One region of the Leifsonia sp. NPDC077715 genome, then DNA from elsewhere that is predicted to be linked to it. Evidence: predicted binding sites of a transcription regulator. Region 1 holds the regulator's gene; the other holds the start of a gene.
What was found. Region 1 encodes HrcA, which represses chaperone genes, less so after heat shock. Its sites were predicted from a motif close to TTNGCACTCGNNNNNNNCGAGTGCNAA; they were not measured.

Region 1 (7,174 bases):
GTCGATCTGCGTGATGTCGCCCGTGACGACCATCTTCGAGTTGAAGCCGAGACGCGTCAGGAACATCTTCATCTGCTCCGGCGTCGTGTTCTGCGCCTCGTCGAGGATGATGAACGAGTCGTTGAGCGTGCGTCCGCGCATGTACGCGAGCGGTGCGACCTCGATCGTGCCGGCGGCCAGAAGCTTGGGCACGAGGTCCGGGTCGAGCATCTCGTTGAGCGCGTCGTAGAGCGGGCGGAGGTACGGGTCGATCTTGTCGGTCAGCGTGCCGGGAAGGTAGCCCAGCCGCTCGCCGGCCTCGACCGCCGGGCGCGTCAGGATGATGCGGCTGACCTCTTTGCGCTGCAGCGCCTGCACGGCCTTCGCCATCGCGAGGTACGTCTTGCCGGTACCGGCCGGGCCGATCCCGAACACGATCGTGTTGTGGTCGATCGCGTCGACGTACTGGCTCTGGCCGAGCGTCTTCGGCCGGATGCTCTTGCCGCGTGCGGTCAGGATCGCCTGCCCGAGCACGTCGGACGGGCTCAGGTTGAGGTCGGTGCCGAGCATCTTGGCCGAGCTGGTGACCTCGGCGGGAGAGAGATCCTGTCCGTTGCGGACCATCTGCAGCAGCTCCTCCACGAGCCGCTGCGCTGCCGCGACCTGCGTCGCGTCGCCGGTCAGGGTGATCTCGTTGCCGCGCACGTGCACGTTCACCAGCGGGTACTGCCGCTCCAGTGTGGTGAGGAGGCGGTCCTGCGGGCCGAGGAGTCGGACCATCTGCACGCCGTCGACGCTGAGACGCGCCTCGGCGCCGGACTCGGCCGGGGTCGGCTGGGTGGATTCAGAGCTGGGCAAGTGATCCTTCCTGGAGATCGCCGCTGAGGACGTGCGCGTGGACGTGGAACACGGTCTGGCCCGCGCCCGCGCCGGTGTTGAAGATGAGGCGGAAGTCGCCGTCCGAGTGCTCGTCGGCGAGCTTCTGCGCCGTGGCGACGACCTCGGCGAGCAGCGCGGGGTCGCCGGCGGCGAGCTCGGTGACATCGCGGTACTGCTCGGTCTTGGGGACGACGAGCAGGTGCACCGGGGCCTTCGGCGCGATGTCGCGGAACGCGATCACGCGCTCCGAGTCGTACACCACGTCGGCCGGGATCTCGCCCGCGATGATGCGGGAGAAGATCGAACGCTCTTCGTCTGCCATGGCTCCATCCTATTCGCGCAGGGTGACATGCGGCCGGGCTGTCCGCTGTCGGCGTGACGTACGGATGCGGCCTACCAGCGCCCGAGGGCCGCGTTGAGCACCGCCAGCGCCGCCGGACCCGCGGTGGACGTGCGGAGCACCGTTTCGCCGAGACGGACGAGCTCCGCCCCGGCGGCCCGGAAAGCGTCGAGCTCCTGGGGAGCGATCCCGCCCTCCGGGCCGACGACGAGCACGAGGTCGCGGCCGTCCGGCGCGATCCCCGTGAGCGGCGCCTCGGCATCGGGTTCGAGCACGAGCACGCGCGCGCCCGCAGCCAGTGCCGCGATCTGCTTCGTCGTCGAGAGCTCGCCCACCTCCGGCGTCCAGGCGCGGATGGACTGCTTCGCCGCCTCCCGCACGATCGTCGCCCAGCGCTCTCGGCCCTTCACGACCTTGGCACCTTCCCAGCGCGACACCGAGCGGGAGGCGGACCACGGCACCACCGCATCCACCCCCAGCTCCGTCGCCGCCTGGATGGCCAGCTCGTCGCGGTCGCCCTTGGCCAGTGCCTGGACCAGCGTGATCGCCGGCGTGGGACGCGGCACGCGCGACACCGACTCCACGTCGATCGTCAGCTCGGTGTTCGTCGACACCAGCACCTCGCCCGACGCGACGAGACCGCGGCCGTTGCCGATGAGCACCGACTCCCCGGGCCGCGTGCGGTTCACGGTCGCGGCGTGCTTCGCTTCCGCGCCGGTCAACGACAGCCGGCCTCCGACCTCCACATCGGCCAGGTCTTCGCGCAGGTAGAGCGACGCCACGGTTACAGGTTGAGGAACCGGTCGCGGAGCTTGGCGAACAGCCCCTGCTGGAAGTGCGCCAGCGACGGCTGCGACCCCTTGTAGGTGGAGGCGAACTTCTTGATCAGCTCCTTCTCCTTGTGGTCGAGCTTGGTCGGCGTGACCACCTGGATGCCGACCCGCAGGTCGCCGCGGCCGCTGCCGCGCAGGTGCGTGATGCCCCGGTCCTTGACCGTGACGATGTCGGCGGACTGCGTGCCGGGCTTGAGCTCGAGGCGGATGTCGCCGTCGAGCGCCTTCACCGTCGCGGTCGTGCCGAGGATCGCGTCCGTCATCGACAGCTCCAGCGTGCAGAGCAGGTCGTCGCCGTCGCGACTGAACACCTCGTGGTGCTTCACCTTGATCTCGAGGTAGAGGTCGCCGTTCGGGCCGCCGGCGGGGCCGGCCTCGCCGCTGCCCGGCATCTGCAGGCGCAGGCCGGTGTCGACGCCGGCGGGGATGTCCACCGGAACGGTGCGGCGGGCGCGCACGCGACCCTGGCCCTGGCAGGTGACGCACGGCGTGGCGATGACCGTGCCGTAGCCGCGGCAGGTGCCGCACGGGCTCGAGGTCATCACGTTGCCGAGCAGCGAGCGGACGGACCGCTGGATGCTGCCGGTGCCGTGGCAGATGTCGCAGGTCACGGGCTGGGTTCCCGGCTGGCAGCAGGAGCCGTTGCAGGTCTCGCAGACGACGGCCGTGTCGACCTCGAGGTCGCGGTGCGTGCCGAAGACGACCTCGTCGAGGTCGACCTCGACGCGCAGCAGCGCATCCTGACCCCGCTCGCGGCGCGACCGCGGCCCACGGCCCCCGCCGCCTCCCCCGCCGAAGAACGTCTCGAAGATGTCGCTGAAGCCAGCGAAGTCGGCCCCGCCCGCTCCGCCGAAACCGCCGGAGCCGCCGAGGTCGTACTGCTGACGCTGCTGCGGGTCGCTGAGGACGTCGTACGCGTGCGTCACCAGCTTGAACCGCTCCTGCGCCTCGGCGCTCGGGTTCACATCCGGGTGCAGCTCGCGCGCGAGGCGGCGGTACGCCTTCTTGATCTCGTCGGGGCTGGCGTCTCGCTCGACACCGAGGACTTCGTAGTGGTCGGCCACGTGGGCTGTTCCTTCTTCTTTCGTCGTGCTGTGATTCGGGCTGCCGGCGCCTATTGGTCGCCGAGCAGCCGGGAGAGGTAGCGGGCGACGGCGCGGACGGCCGCCATGTTGCCCGAGTAGTCCATGCGGAGCGGACCGAGCAGGCCCACGCGGGCCACATCCGCTCCTGCCGCACTGTAACCGCTGGAGACGATGGATGCTTCCGTGAGCCCGAAGACGGCGTTCTCTCGGCCGATGCTGACGGCCACGCCGTGCTGGTCGGTCGCCATCTCGTCGAAGAGCCGCAGGAGCACCACCTGCTCCTCGATCGCCTCCAGGACCGGCGTGATGCTGCCCGGGAAGTCGAGCTCGGTGCGGACCAGGTTGGCCGCACCGGCCATGACCAGCTTCTCCTGCCGGTTGGCGGCGATCTGATCGAGCAGGGCGCTCGCGACGGGCTCGACCAGCGCGCGGGTGCGGTCGGTGAGTGCGGCGGGCAGGTCGCGCATCCGGGTGGTCGCCTCGGTCAGGGTCAGGCCGGCGACCGCCCCGTTGATCGCGCCGCGGATCTCGGCCACATCCTCGTCGCTCAGCTCGGCCGGCAGCTCGATGACCCGCTGCTCCACCGCACCGGAATCGGTGATGAGCACGCTGAGCAGCCGCCGCGGCGCGAGCGCGACCAGCTCGATGTGCCGGATGCGCGAGCGCGTCACCGAGGGGTACTGCACCAGCGCGACCTGGTTGGTCAGCTGCGAGAGCAGGCGCACGGTGCGCGAGAGCACTTCGTCGAAGTCGCCGGACGCGCCGAGGAACGTCTCGATGGCCGTGCGCTGCGCGGTCGACAGCGGCCGCACTTCGGCCAGGTGGTCGACGAACAGGCGGTAGCCCTTGTCGGTGGGGACGCGCCCGGAGGAGGTGTGCGGAGCCGCGATCAGCTCCTCCTCCTCGAGCAGGGCCATGTCGTTCCGGATGGTCGCGGCGGACACGCCGAAGGAGTGCCGCTCCACGATGCTCTTCGATCCCACCGGCTCCCGCGACGCCACGTAATCCTGAACGATGACGCGCAGCACTTCGAGACTGCGTTCCGAGACCATGCCCGCCTCCCGTCGACCGATTAGCACTCGCTGTTCCTGAGTGCCAATCCTACCGCGAGGAAACGCGGTCAGGATGATTGTCGGCTGTGACACGGCGGCAGTACCGTATGTGCACCGGTTCGACGCGTGTCGCAACCGATCATGAAAGGGCTACGCCGATGTCAGACCCGAATCAGCCCGCCGACCCCGCCGGCGGCGTCCCCCCGCAGCAGCCGTACGCCTCGACCCCCGCCGCCCCGCTCGATGCCGCGCAGGACAAGCAGTGGGCCGCCTTCGCCCATCTGGGAGGCATCCTGTGGATCCTCCCCTCCCTCATCATCTACCTCGTGTTCAAGGACCGCGGACGTCTCACCAACCAGGAGGCCAAGGAAGCCCTGAACTGGCAGATCACCTGGATCCTCGCCTGGATCGCCTCGCAGATCATCGGGGTGATCATCGGCAGCTTCACCTACGGGATCGGCTATCTGCTCTTCGGCCTGCTCATCCCGTGGGCGCTGTACATCGTGAACCTGGTGTTCTCGATCCTCGGCTTCGTGCGCGTGAACAGCGGCGGCACCTATCGCTACCCGGTGAACTTCCGCTTCATCAAGTAACCGACGCGTTCAGACTCTTCTCAGGCTGGGGCTTCACGCCCTAGGCTGAGGCCGACCATGTCCACCCTGTCCAACAAGGGAGAACAGCACCATGTCCGCGACACCTCCGCCGCCCCCGCCGCAGCAGCCCTACGGCGGCGCCGCGCAGCAGCTCAGCCCGGCCGACGAGAAGCTTTGGGCGACCCTCATCCAGATCGGCGGCATCCTGTTCAGCTGGATCCCGGCGCTCATCGGGTACCTGGTGCTGAAGGACCGCGGTCCGTTCGTCCGGGCGCACGCGGCGACGGCGCTGAACTTCCAGATCACGATCTTCATCGCCTACGTCGTCGGCGGCATCCTGTCGATCGTCGTCATCGGCATCTTCATCATCATCGCCGCGTGGGTGCTCGACATCGTGTTCAGCATCATCGCCGCGATCAAGGCGAACCAGGGCGAGTACTACACGTATCCGATCGCGATCAAGTTCGTCAGCTAGCGACTCGGCCGCTCACGCGGCCTCGTCCGCGAGCAGCCGGCGCACCACAGCGTCGGCCAGGAGCCGCCCCCGCAAGGTCAGCACGATCGACCCGCGGAGGGCGGCTCTTCCGTCCACCAGGCCGTCGGCGATGAGGCCGGGGATCTCGTGGCGGCTGGCGTCTCCGAGCTCCGCAGTCGACACGCCTTCGCGGATGCGGCTGAGCAGCAGGACGCGCTCGACGTGCCGCGTTCCCGCGTCCAGCGTCTCGCGCCCGGCTGCCGGGGACTCGCCCGCCAGCACCCGCTGGGCGTAGGCGGCCGGGTGCTTCACGTTCCACCAGCGGACGCCGCCGACGTGGCTGTGCGCGCCCGGGCCGATCCCCCACCAGTCGTGTCCGAGCCAGTAGGCGAGGTTGTGCCGGGAGCGGTGGGTCTGATCCGTTGCCCAGTTGCTGACCTCGTACCAGTCGTACCCGGCGTCGGCGAGGCGCTGGTCGGCCAGCTCGTACATGTCGGCTTCGAGGTCGTCGTCCGGCTCGGGCACCTGCCCCGAGCGGATCTGCCGCGCGAGCTTGGTGCCCGGCTCGACGATCAGCGCGTACGCCGACAGGTGGTCCGGCTTGCAGGCCAGCGCGGTGTCGAGGCTCTGCGACCAGTCGTCCAACGACTCCCCCGGCGTGCCGTAGATGAGGTCGAGGCTCACCTGGAGTCCGGCCTCGCGCGCCCAGCCGACGACGAGCGGGATGCGCGCCGGGTCGTGGGTGCGCTCCAGCGTCTCCAGGACGTGCGGGACGGCGGACTGCATCCCGAACGACACCCGCGTGAAGCCGGCGTCGGCGAGGCGGCGGAGGTCGTCGGCATCCACCGAGTCGGGGTTCGCCTCGGTGGTCACCTCGGCGCCGTCGGCGAGCCCCCAGGCGTCGCGGACCGCGCCCAGCATGGCCGCGAGGTCGCCCGGCGGGAGCAGCGTGGGAGTGCCGCCGCCGAAGAACACGGTGGAGACGGGGCGATGCGGGAGGCCGCTGTCGCGGAGCACACCGGCCGCGAACTCCACCTCGCGGACGGCGTGGCCTGCGTACTCGGACTGGGAGACGCCGCGCAGCTCGGTCGCGGTGTACGTGTTGAAGTCGCAGTAGCCGCAGCGGACGCGGCAGAACGGGACGTGCAGGTACACGCCGAAGTCGCGGTCGCCGGCGCCGTCCGCCGCGCTCGCGGGCAGCAGACCGTCGGCGGGGGCCGGGTCGCCCAGGGGCAGGGTGCTCGGCATCAGGCGGAGCTCGCGGGGTGAAGCGCGCGGAGGTACTTGGCGGTGTAGCGACGCTGCACCATCCCGAGCACGGGCGACACCAGCCGGTAGAAGGCGTTGGAGGGCCGGGAGAGCGCGCGAAGGACGAACCACACGGTCCCGTCGTCGTGGCGTTCGACCAGGAACAGCTCCTCGCCGCTCTCTGGATGGCCGTGCAGCGTCCCATAGGCGAAGCCGCGCCGGTGCGGCTCGTCGATCACATAGACCACGCGGATGGGTGCGGACACCTTGAACGGGCCGAACGGGATCTTCAGCACCGCCGTCATCCCGTTGCGGACGAACGGGGTGCCATCGTCGGCGAAGACGTCCTCCTCGGGCCGGTTGGCGCGCATCCGCATCGGTGTGCCGTCGGGCCCGAACTCGACGCCCTCGTACTGCACGCCGGTGCCCTCGTTCACGTCGGTGACGAGGATGCCGCTGCCCTTCTGCACGCCCCACGCCATGAGCGCGGTCGCCGCGGCGTCGAAGCGCTCGTCGCCGCTGCCCAACCGGATGCTGCGCTCCAGCGGCTTGTAGCCCTTCGGCGGGTAGTACAGCAGATCCGCCGCCTGGGTGGCGCCGACCGCCCCGTACGTGACGGGTTGGTCGGTGAAGCTGGAGCGCCGCATGTCATCCATCTTCCGCCATCCGGCGCAGGTTCGCGAAACGGGG
Region 2 (7,174 bases), on a different contig from region 1:
GGGCTTCCTGCACGACATCTGCTCGGCCGTGCATCCGCTCGCCTTCGCCTCCGGGTTCTTCCGCAGGTTCCAGCTGGAGCGCCGGGTGCCGTTCGTGGTGCCGACGGCGTCGTACGGCAACCCTCTGGACGGCGGCCGGGTCGCCATGGCGTACCTCGACCTGGAGCGCACGGTGGACGGCCTCGGCGTCGACGGGCCGGCCTGGCGGGCGCTCCTCGGTCCGCTGGTGCGCGACGCGGACGCGGTGGCGCAGTTCACCCTCTCGGAGCTGCTGCAGGTGCCCCGGCATCCACTCGTCGCCGCACGGTTCGGGCTCACCGCACTCGCGCAGGGCGGCCCGTGGTGGGACCTTCCGTTCCGCACCGAAGCGCCGGGCGCGCTGCTCTCCGGCGTCTTCGCGCACACGACGCTGTCGCTGCCCAGCCTGGCCGGCGCGGCCGCCGGGCTCGCGCTCGCAGTCCAGGCCCACGCCCGCGGCTGGCCGATCCCCGTCGGAGGCAGCCGGGCGATCGCGGACGCGATGGCCGCCGACCTGCAAGCGCACGGCGGCGAGATCGTCACGAGCACGCCGGTCACGTCACTGGCCGACCTGCCGGACGCACGGGTGATCGTCTTCGACACGCACGTGGCGGACGCGGTCCGGCTCGGCGAGGACCGGCTCCCCGCGTCCTACCTCCGCCGCGTCTCCCGCTTCCGTGACGGCAACGGCGTCTTCAAAGCTGACTTCGCCCTGTCCGGCCCGGTCCCGTGGACCAACCCCGAGCTGTTCGAGACGGGCACCGTCCACCTGGGCGGCACCCGTCCAGAGACCGCGCGCTCGGAGAATGCGGTGGCGCACGGCCGGCAGAGCGACCCGCCGTACGTGCTGGTCGCGCAGCCGTCGCTGTTCGACGCCACCCGCGCGCCCGCGGGGAAGCACGTGCTCTGGGCCTACACGCATGTGCCGCGCGGTTCGACGGAGGACCGCACGGAGGCGATCATCCGCCGCATCGAGCAGTTCGCACCCGGCTTCCGCGACCTCATCATCGGCACGAACACGATGAACGCGGTGCAGATGGAGCAGCACAACCCCAACTACATCGGCGGCGACATCTCCGCCGGCGCCCCCGACTTGGGTCAGCTCGTCGCGCGTCCCGTGCTCTCGACGGAGCCGTGGCGGATGCCCGGGCGCGGCCTCTATCTGGCCTCTGCGTCCGTGACGCCCGGCCCGGGCGTCCACGGCCTGGGCGGTTACTACGCGGCCCGCAGCGCCCTCCGCCACGAGTTCGGGATGACCCGGATGCCCGACCTCGCGCCCGCGCCCGACCAGGTAGCCGCTCCGCCGTCCGCCCCGCTCATCCCGGACGCGCTGCGTCCACCGACCCCATCGGAGCCGTGATCATGTCCGTCAACGTCCGCCGTATGGCCTGCACACCCGAGCAGGTCTTCGCCGTCCTCGCCGACCCGTGGGTCTACCCGACCTGGGTCGTCGGCGCGTCCCGTCTGCGCGCAGCGGACGACCGCTACCCCGCGCAGGGCTCGCGCCTGCACCACTCCGTGGGCGTGTGGCCGCTGGTCCTCAACGACGAGACGCGCATCGACGAGTGGGACCCGCCGCGGCGGATGGTGCTGGAGGCGAAGACGCGGCCCTTCGGCACCGAGCGCGTGATCATCGACGTGAAGCCGCGCGGCGGAGGCTGCCTGGTGCGCATCGAGGAGTACCCCCACACCGGGATCGTGACGAAGCTCCCCGGGGTCATCGCCGACGCGCTGCTGCATGTGCGGAACGCGGAGACGCTGCGGCGGCTGGAGTGGGTGGCGCGGGGGCGCGCCGAACACTGACGGCGGCCCCCGCGGTCACCCGGTTACGACGAGACCGCCCGGGCGTCGCTGCGCGCCTCATCGACGCGCATCGTGCCGCCGCCGCCCTCCGATCGCCTCGACTCCACCGCGATCTTGCGCGGCTTCGCCCGCTCGGCGACCGGGATCATGACGCTCAGCACCCCGTTGTCGTACGACGCGGTGATGCCGTCCGGATCGACGTCGTCGCCGATCGTGAACTGGCGCATGTAGGCACCGTAGGGCCGCTCCTGCGCGAGCCAGCGGGCACCGTCGCGATCGGCGGCCGTGCGCACCGCGCGGATCGTGAGGAGGTGGCCGTCGACGTCCACATCCACCGACGACGGGTCGGCGCCGGGAAGGTCGGCGTTCAGGATGTAGCGGTCGCCCTCCCGGAAGAGGTCGACCGGCATCAGGCGCGGCTGGCGACTGGTGTCGAACACGCTCTGGGCGATCCGGTCCAACTGGGAGAAAGGATCGAACGACATGGCCATCAGATGTACCCCTTTCTTCAATTGAGCTGATGAGAGGCGGTTATCGCCGCCTTTCGGCCACAGATATTAGCACTCTCACTACGAGAGTGCCAAGTGGTTTTCGGGCTTGTCAAGGCGGTTCCGGGCCGCGTTCCCGCGGCATACCGTGCGTGTCGTCCATCGAACAGAAGGGACCCATCGTGGCCGCAACCGACACCAAGACGAAGAGCAGCGCGAAGAAGCCGAAGACCCCCGCGGTCCGCCGCACGAGCGCGGTCGGCGTCGCCCCGACGCGCCGCGAGCACGCCGAGCACGGCTTCGTCGCCTCGACCGAGCTGGCGCAGAACCTCCAGCGCGTGCACGTCGACCTGATCGAGCTGCACCTCCAGGGCAAGCAGGCGCACTGGAACGTCGTCGGCCGCAACTTCCGCGACCTCCACCTGCAGCTCGACGAGATCGTCGAGGCCGCGCGCGAGTTCAGCGACGACGTCGCCGAGCGACTGCGCGCTCTGCATGCGACGCCCGACGGACGCAGCGCGACCGTCGCCGAGCAGACCAGCCTCCCGGAGTTCCCGAACGGCGAGGTCGACACCGAGGAGACGGTGGACCTCATCACCGAGCGGCTGGAGGCGGTCGTCCGCACCATGCGCGACGTGCACGACGACGTCGACGAGGAGGACCCGACCTCGGCCGACCTGCTCCACGCGATCATCGAGAAGCTGGAGCAGTTCGCCTGGATGGTCAGCGCAGAGAACCGCACGCCCAGCCGGGCCTGAGCGTCCACGCGAGGCGGTGGCCGGTCAGCTCCCCCGGATCCGGCGGGACAGCTCGGCCGCCGTCTCGCGCACCCGCGCGGCGAGCCCATCCCATCGCTCCGGCGGGACGTTCTCGCGCGGGAACGTGACGGCGATCCCGGCCGCCGGCCAGCCCGCGTGATCGCGCACGGAGACGGCGACGGACGCGAAGCCCGGCGTCACGTCGCCGTCCTCCGTCGCGTAGCCGCGCTCGCGCGCCTCGGTCACCAGGCGGCGCAACTCGGCGTACGAGTGCGGGCCGGAGCCGGTGCGGTCCTCGAACGCGCCGGAATCCGGGTACAGCGCGCGCAGCTGCTCCCGGGGGAGCGTGGCCAGCAGGGCGCGTCCGCTCGCCGTCAGGTGCGCGGGGAGACGGACGCCCACATCCGTGACGAGGCGCGGCCGGCGCGGGGCGCGCTCCTCGACGATGTAGACCACGTCGCGCCCGTGCAGCACGGCGACGTGCCCGGACTCCCCGATCGCATCCACGAGAGCCGCGACGATGGGACGCCCGAGGCGGCTGAGCGGCTGCTGCCGCGAGAACCCGCTCGACAGCTCGTACGCCGCGACGCCCAGGCCGTAGCGTTTCGCCTCGGGGAAGTGCAGCACGAAGCCGTGCTCCGCCAGCACCGTGAGCAGGTGGTAGACGGTCGAGCGCGGCAGCCCGAGGTGTCCGGCGATCGCGGCGGCGGGCACCGGACCGCGCTGCGTCCCCAGGTAGCCCAGGATGCGGAGCGTGTTCTCGGCGGCGGGCACCTTGCTCACGTCATCCTCCTCGCCGGCCGAGTCTGGGATCCCGGACACCGAGCAGCCTACCGCTGACCCGCCGCCACCGCCCTCGGCGCGAGGATCGGAGCATGCTCCAGACCCAGACCTCCGTCACCGTCGGCACCGGCGCGCTGACCATCGCCGACGTCGTCGCCGTCGCCCGGCACGACGCCCGCATCGAACTCGACCCCGAGGCGCTGGAGGGCGTCGCCGCCTCCCGCGCGATCATCGAAGCGCTCGCCGACGACACCGAGCCGCACTACGGCATCTCCACCGGGTTCGGCGCCCTCGCCACCACGTTCATCCCCGGCGACCGGCGCGCGCAGCTGCAGGCCAGCCTGGTGCGATCGCACGCGGCGGGCTCCGGCCCGGAGGTCGAGCAGGAGGTGGTGCGCGCACTCGTGCTGCTGCGCCTGTCCACCCTGATGACCGGACGCACCGGCGCCCGGCCCGAGACCGTCGAGACGTACGCGGCCCTCCTGAACGCCGGGATCACGCCGGTCGTCCACGAGTACGGGTCGCTCGGCTGCTCCGGGGACCTGGCGCCGCTTGCGCAGTGCGCCCTCGCGGCGATGGGCGAGGGCCGCGTCCGCGTCGACGGTGAGCTCGTGGACGCCTCCGCGGCCCTGGCGGCGGCGGGCATCCGGCCGGTCGTCCTCGCCGAAAAGGAAGGGCTCGCGCTCATCAACGGCACCGACGGGATGCTCGGGATGCTCGCGCTGGCCATCCACGACCTGCACGGCCTCCTCGCCGACGCCGACATCGCCGCTGCGATGAGCGTCGAGGCGCTGCTCGGCACCGACGCCGTCTTCGCCGACGACCTGCAGCGGCTGCGCCCACAGGCGGGCCAGGCCATCTCGGCCGCGAATCTGCGCGCGATGCTCGCCGGCTCCCCGATCGTCGCCAGCCACAAGGGCCCGGAGTGCACGCGCGTCCAGGACGCGTACTCGCTGCGCTGCTCCCCGCAGGTGCACGGCGCCGCGCGCGACACCGTGGACCACGCCGAGCTCGTCGCCTCCCGCGAGCTGGCATCGGCGGTCGACAACCCGGTCCTGACGCTTGACGGCAGGGTCGAGTCGAACGGCAACTTCCACGGCGCGCCCGTGGCGTACGTCCTGGACTTCCTGGCGATCGCGGTGGCGGATGTGGCGAGCATGTCCGAGCGGCGCACCGACCGCTTCCTCGATCCCGCACGCAACCAGGGGCTGCCGCCGTTCCTCGCGCACGAGGTCGGCGTCGACTCGGGGCTGATGATCGCGCAGTACACGGCCGCCGGCATCGTCTCCGAGCTGAAGCGGCTCGCCGCGCCCGCGTCGGTGGACAGCATCCCGTCGTCCGCGATGCAGGAGGACCACGTGTCGATGGGATGGGGGGCCGCCCGCAAGCTGCGCCGCGCCCTCGACGGGCTCGCCCGCGTGCTCGCGATCGAGGTGATGACCGCCGCCCGCGGCGCCGACCTCCGCGCTCCGCTGCAGCCCGGCCCGCGCACGGGCGCCGTCATCGCTGCCCTCCGCAGCGCCGTCCCCGGCCCTGGCCCCGACCGCCACCTGTCCCCCGAGATCGAGGCCGCCCACGCCCTCCTCTCCTCCGGCGCCCTGCGGCGCGCCGCCGATCTCCCCGACCCGACCCACTAGCCGCCGAGCAGAAGAAAGGACCACACGATGGATGGAGCACGACCGGTCCGCGCCGCGCGCGGCACCGAGCTCACCGCGAAGAGCTGGCAGACCGAGGCGCCGCTGCGGATGCTGATGAACAACCTCGACCCCGACGTGGCCGAGCGGCCGGACGACCTGGTCGTCTACGGCGGCACCGGCCGCGCGGCCCGCAGCTGGGAGGCGTTCGACGCGATCGTCGCCACCCTCCGCGACCTGGAGGCGGACGAGACGCTGCTCGTGCAGTCCGGCAAGCCGGTCGGCGTGTTCCGCACGCACGAGTGGGCGCCGCGTGTGCTGATCGCCAACTCGAACCTGGTCGGCGACTGGGCGACGTGGCCCGAGTTCCGCCGGCTGGAGGCGCTGGGGCTGACGATGTACGGCCAGATGACCGCCGGATCCTGGATCTACATCGGCTCCCAGGGCATCCTGCAGGGCACCTACGAGGCCTTCGGCGCGGTCGCGCGGAAGAGGTTCGAGGGGTCGCTCGCCGGCACCCTCACCCTCACCGGCGGCTGCGGCGGCATGGGCGGGGCGCAGCCGCTCGCCGTCACCATGAACGGCGGCTCCGTGCTGATCGTGGATGTGGACCGCACCCGCCTGCAGCGTCGCGTCGACCACGGCTACCTGGATGTGCTCGCCGACGACCTCGACGACGCCGTGTACCAGGCCGTGACCGCCAAGGACGAGGGACGCGCGCTCTCGGTCGGCGTGGTCGGCAACGCCGCCGAGGTGTTCCCCGAACTGCTGCGCCGCGGCGTCCCGATCGACATCGTGACCGACCAGACCAGTGCCCACGACCCGCTCTCGTACCTGCCGATCGGGTACGACGTCGAGTCGTGGCGCGAGCGCGCCGCGGCGGATCCCGAGCGCTTCACCGACGACGCCCGCCGCTCGATGGCCGCCCAGGTGGAGGCGATGGTCGGGTTCCAGGACGCCGGCGCCGAGGTCTTCGACTACGGCAACTCCATCCGCACCGAGGCACAGCTCGGGGGATACGACCGCGCGTTCGACTTCCCCGGCTTCGTGCCCGCGTACATCCGCCCCCTCTTCGCCGAGGGCAAGGGGCCGTTCCGCTGGGCGGCACTGAGCGGCGACCCCGCCGACATCGCGGCGACCGACCGCGCCGTGCTCGAGCTGTTCCCCGAGGACGAGCACCTGCGCCGCTGGATCACCCAGGCGGGCGAGAAGGTGCACTTCGAGGGCCTTCCGGCGCGGATCTGCTGGCTGGGATACAAGGAGCGCCACCTCGCCGGGCTGCGCTTCAACGAGATGGTCGCCTCGGGCGAGCTCTCGGCGCCGGTCGTCATCGGCCGCGACCACCTCGACTCGGGCTCGGTCGCATCCCCGTACCGCGAGACCGAGTCGATGGCCGACGGCTCCGACGCGATCGCCGACTGGCCACTGCTGAACGCGCTGCTCAACACGGCCTCCGGCGCCACCTGGGTGTCGTTCCACCACGGCGGCGGGGTCGGGATCGGGCGCAGCATTCACGCGGGCCAGGTCGTCGTCGCGGACGGCACGCCGCTCGCCGCCGAGAAGATCGAGCGGGTCCTCATCAACGACCCGGGCACCGGTGTGATGCGGCACGTGGATGCGGGCTACGAGCGTGCGGTGGAGGTCGCCGACGAGCGCGGCCTGCGCATCCCGATGCGCGAGCAGAGCGCCG

Region 2: AB0P25_RS05115 (Hsp20/alpha crystallin family protein) is a predicted target of HrcA. The motif match lies at 2,379-2,405, and genes of this name have one in related genera.

The regions. Positions count from the first base shown of each region.
Region 1 is NZ_JBFBOG010000003.1:737,429-744,602, forward strand. Features, by position in the region: gene AB0P25_RS17410 (PhoH family protein) at 1-837, opposite strand, end outside; gene AB0P25_RS17415 (histidine triad nucleotide-binding protein) at 824-1,180, opposite strand; gene AB0P25_RS17420 (16S rRNA (uracil(1498)-N(3))-methyltransferase) at 1,252-1,980, opposite strand; gene dnaJ (molecular chaperone DnaJ) at 1,983-3,095, opposite strand; gene hrcA (heat-inducible transcriptional repressor HrcA) at 3,146-4,168, opposite strand; gene AB0P25_RS17435 (DUF4870 domain-containing protein) at 4,327-4,761, shown strand; gene AB0P25_RS17440 (DUF4870 domain-containing protein) at 4,853-5,236, shown strand; gene hemW (radical SAM family heme chaperone HemW) at 5,249-6,484, opposite strand; gene AB0P25_RS17450 (DUF1990 domain-containing protein) at 6,484-7,131, opposite strand.
Region 2 is NZ_JBFBOG010000001.1:1,034,852-1,042,025, forward strand. Features, by position in the region: gene AB0P25_RS05105 (NAD(P)/FAD-dependent oxidoreductase) at 1-1,378, shown strand, start outside; gene AB0P25_RS05110 (SRPBCC family protein) at 1,381-1,821, shown strand; gene AB0P25_RS05115 (Hsp20/alpha crystallin family protein) at 1,845-2,312, opposite strand; gene AB0P25_RS05120 (DNA starvation/stationary phase protection protein) at 2,492-3,067, shown strand; gene AB0P25_RS05125 (IclR family transcriptional regulator) at 3,092-3,850, opposite strand; gene hutH (histidine ammonia-lyase) at 3,943-5,487, shown strand; gene hutU (urocanate hydratase) at 5,515-7,174, shown strand, end outside.